Regions from separate parts of the Streptococcus hillyeri genome, predicted to be linked through region 1. Evidence: riboswitches for the same ligand, from Rfam matches in the RefSeq annotation. Region 1 holds a riboswitch; the other holds the start of a gene.

Region 1 (3,220 bases):
AATTCAGACTGAATACGATTCGCAACTTCTGCAATCCCTTCATCATTCATCTTTTTGATATCTGAAATATCAATGGCATTACCAAAGTTCATATCCACGCGCTCACCTTTTAGAAAGTCACCAAATTTCAGAGGTCCTTGATAAGCAGCTGGCATGATTTTGACCTTAGCCATTTTAGCAATCACAGCGACACCGCCTTTAACATCTGAAGAATGACGACTTCCACTTGGAAACATGACCAGACTTCTATCACCTTTTTTCAAGGTGTTGATTGGATAGCGCAAAGCTTCTTGCCCAGGATTATCACGGTCAATCGGAAAAGCACCGCACATACGAATCCACCAGCCAAACATCCGATTACTGAACAGTTCTTTTTTAGCCATAAAAATAAATTTCTTAGGTCTCGCCGCAAAAGCCATATAAACAGGGTCCCAAAAAGTGCGATGGGGTGCCACTAAGATATAATTCTCATCTTCACTTAGGATTTTTTCGGTATTATGAAAGTGTGCATTGCCATTTGCTACCCAAAGCAAAAACATGACTAGCCCACGAAGGTAAGCGTAAAACATGTATGATTGTCCTTTCCTTTACGTCATCTAATGGTATATTTTACCAAATTTTTGCTATAATGTTAAGTATGACTACTAAGATTTTAAAAGACGGAGAGCGCATTGACCAGCTCTTCTCAACTGATGTCAAAATTATTCAAAACAAGGCTGTCTTTAGTTACTCTATCGACAGCGTTCTGCTTTCTCGCTTCCCAAAAATCCCTAAAAAAGGACTGATTGTTGACCTCTGCTCTGGCAATGGTGCCGTGGGACTCTTTGCCAGCACAAAAACCAAGGCACCGATTAAACTTGTTGAATTACAGCCTCGTTTGGCTGACATGGCAGAGCGTTCGATTCAGCTGAACCAGCTAGAAGATCAGGTGACGATGATTAACGATGATTTGAAACATCTTCTAGACCATGTACCGCGTAGCCAAGTTGACCTTATCCTCTGCAATCCACCTTACTTCAAGGCAACTGAAACCTCCAAAAAGAATATTTCTGAGCATTATCTCCTTGCTCGCCACGAAATCACAACTAATCTAGAAGAGATTTGCGAGGTAGCTCGTCACGCCCTTAAATCCAATGGTCGCCTTGCCATGGTACACCGTCCCGACCGCTTCTTGGATATCATTGATACCCTGCGTCGCTATAACCTTGCCCCCAAGCGAGTACAGTTTGTCTATCCTAAGGAAGGAAAAGACGCAAATATGCTCCTCATTGAAGCCATTAAAGATGGTTCAACAGACGGACTAAAAATCCTACCTCCACTCTTTGTTCACAAAGAAAATGGCGACTATACCGATGAGATTTTTGAGATTTATTTTGGAAAAAAGGCAGAGCCAAAAGCTGACAAGGAAGCCTATATGTATGTCCTAGAATGCGCCGATGGAACGCTCTATACAGGATATACCACAGATGTCGAAAAGCGATTAAAAGCTCATAATGCCGGTAAAGGAGCCAAGTACACCAAGCCTCGCTTGCCAGTCAAACTCATTTACCAAGAAACCTTTCCGAGTAAACAAGAAGCAATGTCTGCGGAAGCCTTGTTCAAAAAACGTAAAAGCAGACAAGAAAAATTAGATTACATCAAAAATAAGAGTAAGTAAAAAGATTTGGAGAAGCTTCTCCAAATCTTTTTAGTTTGTTAAATCAATACGCTCTGCTATTTTTTTAATCACTACTGCTCCAACTAAGAGAGAAGCTAATTCTCCCACTGCTGTGGTAAACCAAGTCCAGAAAAATGGTAATTCAGCAATGATTGCTAACTCTGCGGCTACAGTAAACATACTAGCCGCAAAAAAGAAGGCAAAGTAAAAGTGAGCCTTATCAAATAGACCACCAAACACGTCTTGACCTTTAAATCGCTCTAGTAGAATAACACCCAAAGTGACAAAAACTAGGGTAGATAGCCCACCTACCACAACATCAATCATACCAAAGCTAAAGAAATTTGCAATCATACAACCAATTGTCAACGACCAAATATACTTACGATTATAAAAAGCAAGGAAGTTCAACATTTCAGAAATGCGGAACTGATAAGCACCGTAAGAAATGGCATTGAGCGGTGGGGTGATGGTTAAGACCACATAAATGGCAGCAACCAAAGCAATTTGCACGTAATCACGAACAGTATATTTTGACATAAATTTCTCCTCTTTAGCGGCTAAACCGCGTGTAATATGCTTGGCGAAAGAAGAACTAAGCACCAAGGGTTGCTAAGCAACTTGAATATTCTATCATAAAAACAAATTAAAAAGCAACCTTTACCGTTGCTTTTTACACTTTACTGCGTTATTTTTTCAAATCCAATGATGTTAAAACCTGCAATCAACTGACTTGGTGGCATCTTTTCAATTTTTGCCAAGTAAGCAAAGTTATCGCCTTTTGTTGCAAGGTCTTCAAAGTTAACAACATTAGGGTCTAAACTGACTGACAATTTCCAAATGAAGTTTTCATCAACTGTCGATGTCACGTCAACACCTTCTAAATCTTTGATGGCATTAACCCCCGGAATCAAGGCATCAAGGTGCTCATTGAAATTCGCTTCGACAGCTTCACGCCCTTGAGTTTGAAAATTCACTAAAGCATCGCCTTCGTAAATGGTTTCATAGCGTAATACAAGAGATTGATAGGTATCACCTGTATAGGTAACGTCAATATAAATCTCCTGCTTACCACCATTGATTTCTTGTGTCTTTTTATAAGTCTCCGTTACTTCTGTAGCCATTGTATTATCACTAACTGTTGTTGTTTCTTTTGATGATACAGCCTGGCTTGTTTTGTCATTTGAGCATGCTCCTAAAAAAAGCAGAGCTGCTGCAGTAAATACTAAGGTAAGAATTTTTTTCATTTCATTTAACTCCTTTATCTATACGCCTTAATACTAAGTCATTATAGCATATTTTGAATTTCTTTGACAATTATCAGCTTTTTGTACCTTCTCTTTTATTTTCAAGCATTTTTTGGACTTCCCTATCGTCTTTTATGTCATTTTTTGGTATGCTTATATCATGAACTATTTAAAATCCCTTCTCAAAAATGATGCCTTTAAATATTTAGTTGCAGGTGTTATCACAACCATCTTTTATTTTATAACACGAAAAATCCTTTTTGGACTTAGCCATCATGTGATTTTTTCGACAACTCTAGCAAATGGTCTTGCTATC
Region 2 (3,220 bases), 100 kb from region 1:
AAATACTGCGGAAATTCGCTCTGACCTTCGCCAATCTTTTGACCATTATGGTCGAAAATAATAGCACGGGTACTTGTTGTCCCCTCATCAATAGCAAGAATATATGATGACATAAAAACTCCTTAATCATTACAATGTCGATAACAATAGTATGAAATCGTTTTCTATATTATAAGATAAAAAGTTAATTTTAGCAAAATAGAAAATTATCGAGGTACTATTTGCTTTGAGTACAACATTTTTGTTTTTTCACTGTCCACTATAAGGGGAGTGTATCAATTGCGTCTCCTTTTACGTTTAGCTATAAGTCACCCACCAATAACTAAAAAAGTCAGAAGTGGTACTGCACTCTGACTAAAGGTTGTTTTTAGGCTTTGATAAATGGCATGTTTTTACTTAAGACTTTGAGGATAGCAATAACCAGTACAAGACTAATCAAGCGATCAAGATAGTCTGTCCCAGCCTGTACTAAAATAACGCTTGTTGTCATATCAAGACCTAGGCCTGCTAAAAATTGAACAACCAACGAAGATCCGCTTGATGTAATTCCTTTAAAAAGGATAACCGTAATAATAGAAGCAGTGACTGTTCCTGGCAATGAGACGAGGAAACTTTTCCAAATCAGGTGATGCATCTTGTCTTGATTTTTGATGAGAAATCCAGCCATTAGAGCAACAATAATAGCTACTGGAGCAAAATAAAGAGAAAAAATATCAGTGGTCATCCAGTTAATTAAGGCACTGATGGTAGCTGTTCCAACACCAAGCCATGGTCCAAAGGCAACAGCCATTAAAAGTGTTCCGATAGTATCTAAGTAGATTGGAAGTTTTAAAAAGAGGGCAATATTAGCACCAACAATATTCAAGGCAATCGCCATTGCCATAAAGGTGAGCAGGTGAGTTTTAGATAATTTAGACATCGTTTTTCCTAACTATTAAATGAATTTTTTGACGAGTTCTTCATCAATTTGTGCATGAAATAGTGTGGTTAGGAAATCTTTCCAGAATGAATAAGTGTTAACAGTTGTTAAAATGTGGGCATTACTTGGTTTACCATAAAAGTTATGGCTATCAATGACAGTTTGTCCTAATGCAATCCCTTCTGTTGAGATATCGGTATATGCCGAAAATCCAGCACAGATATCAGGATTGATAAAATAGGCAACAGCTAGTGGATCATTGATCACACAGCCAATAATCGTCTCGTATTCCCAATGAAAATCAAAGTAAAAACGTGTGATTTGTTGGATAAAGTCAGCTGTTTCTTGATTGAGGTGTCGAGTGTACTCTAAAAGATTTGGTGTTAGAACGATTTCTCGTGTGACATCTAGACCAACCATTTCAATGGATTTACCAAGTTTTTCAAATACCTCTTGAGCAGCATGTGGGTCACACCAATAATTGTACTCAGCAACAGGTGAGCAGTTACCGTTTGACTTAAAGTTACCGCCCATGCTGACAAATCGCTGACAATGTTTACCGAGACTTGGATTGTTTTGTAGCGCCTTTGCAATATTAGTCAAGGGTCCAAGAGCTATGATACTAACATCGGTTGGTTTTTGGAAAAAGTCGGCTAAGAAATCAACAGCTGAAGTAGGTTGAGCTGCGGTATCTGTTTGGCGAGTAAAATGTGTCTCACCAAGACCATCTATACCGTGCGTATCTTGTGCAGACACAAAGTCTCGTTTTAGAGGATTCTCCAAACCAGCATAGACAGGAATATCAAGGCGATTGAGTTTTTCCAAGATTAGCAGGGCATTATGAACACCAAGTGAAGTTGGAACGTTGCCAGGTGTGATGGTAATGGCAATGACATCAAGTGAAGGATGCTGAATCGCATACATGAGTGCCAAGGCATCATCAATACCAGGATCACAGTCGATGATAATTTTTTGCTTTTTCATAAGTTTATCTCCTTTCTGTCAAAATAAAAAGAACAAAAGGCCAACAAGATATCTTGTTTGGTTCTTTTGCTCCAGAAAAAGTAATCAATGATTAAAAAGAACAGCGGTCTGTTCTTAACAATTTAGGTCACTTAGTTTTTTATTCTGGGAAGTTTTCGAACCAGTCCAAGGAAAAATCCTTGTTTTTATGCACCTAAATAGTTTACTATTTTAAAGGTTGGATGTAAAGAGCTTCTTTGTTGTGAGATGAAAATCGTAGAAACCATTAAGATGCTTCAATTTGAAGAAAGCCTTTGAATTACAGTTCAATCTCCATCACAATAGGGGTATGGTCTTGACGTGCACCTGAATCAATCATATCTGATTTTGTCACCTTGTCTGCGATACGATTTGAAGTGAGCCAGTAATCAATTCTCCAGCCTGTGTTGTTGATTTTTGAGGTTTTGCTGCGTTGTGCCCACCAAGTATAGGCGCTTGGGACATCTCCGTTAAGATGACGGAAGGTGTCTGTAAAGCCTTTTGCCAATAGATTGGTAAATCCGTGGCGTTCTTCATCAGTAAAGCCAGGTGACTGACGATTGCTTGCTGGGTTTGCCAAGTCAATTTCCTTATGAGCGACATTGTAGTCACCAGTGGCTAAGACAGGTTTTTGTTTGTCTAATTCTGCCAAGTATTCTGCGTATTTTTCGTCCCAGATTTGACGGTCTTCTAAGCGTTTTAAGCCGTCGCCAGCATTTGGGGTGTAGACTTGCGTGACAAAAAAGTTGTCAAATTCTAGTGTAATGATGCGGCCTTCGCAATCCATTGTGGTAGGGGCACCAATTTCTGGGAAAGTGATTGTAGGCTCAAGAGTTTTTTTATAAAGAAACATGGTACCAGCGTAGCCTTTGCGCGCAGGCTCAACGGATGAACGCCAAGCGTTATCATAATCAGGAAAATATTGGGCCAAGATTTCTAAGTGTTTCTTAGTCGGTCCAGCAGCAGAGAGTTTCGTCTCTTGAATGGCAATAATGTCAGCATTTTCAGAGACAAGGGTATTAAGTACCGCGCGTGATAACTCGCTACGTGGTGAAGTGCCAGTCAAGGCTGCGTTGAGGGAATCAATATTCCAAGAAATCAGTTTCATTTAAAGGTTCTCTTTCTAGTTTTCTTTTTTACATTTTATCAAAAATGAGCCATATGTGCGACTTTAGGGATTTGAGATTTTGGGGAGGGGTGTTGTATCGTCAAAATCAAGGTAAACGCTTTACTTGTACTAGAGATATGATATAATGAAATCAAAGTTATAGGAGGTGTTACCATGAAAAGGGTATTTCA

The links. Region 1 has a riboswitch for preQ1 ahead of AB6M99_RS04145 (QueT transporter family protein). Riboswitches for the same ligand answer to the same signal wherever they lie in the genome.
Region 2: another riboswitch for preQ1. It lies ahead of AB6M99_RS04645 (nucleoside hydrolase); the one in region 1 lies ahead of AB6M99_RS04145 (QueT transporter family protein).

What each region holds. Positions count from the first base shown of each region.
Region 1 covers NZ_CP163513.1:872,405-875,624, reverse strand. The annotation lists gene AB6M99_RS04155 (1-acyl-sn-glycerol-3-phosphate acyltransferase) at 1-569, opposite strand, end outside; gene AB6M99_RS04150 (GIY-YIG nuclease family protein) at 638-1,657, shown strand; gene AB6M99_RS04145 (QueT transporter family protein) at 1,688-2,197, opposite strand; PreQ1 riboswitch class II at 2,195-2,295, opposite strand; gene AB6M99_RS04140 (hypothetical protein) at 2,338-2,904, opposite strand; gene AB6M99_RS04135 (GtrA family protein) at 3,065-3,220, shown strand, end outside.
Region 2 covers NZ_CP163513.1:975,226-978,445, forward strand. The annotation lists partial or broken gene glpK (glycerol kinase GlpK) at 1-113, opposite strand, end outside; gene AB6M99_RS04640 (ECF transporter S component) at 368-919, opposite strand; gene AB6M99_RS04645 (nucleoside hydrolase) at 935-1,903, opposite strand; PreQ1 riboswitch class I at 2,029-2,073, opposite strand; gene AB6M99_RS04650 (exodeoxyribonuclease III) at 2,202-3,029, opposite strand; gene AB6M99_RS04655 (hypothetical protein) at 3,204-3,220, shown strand, end outside.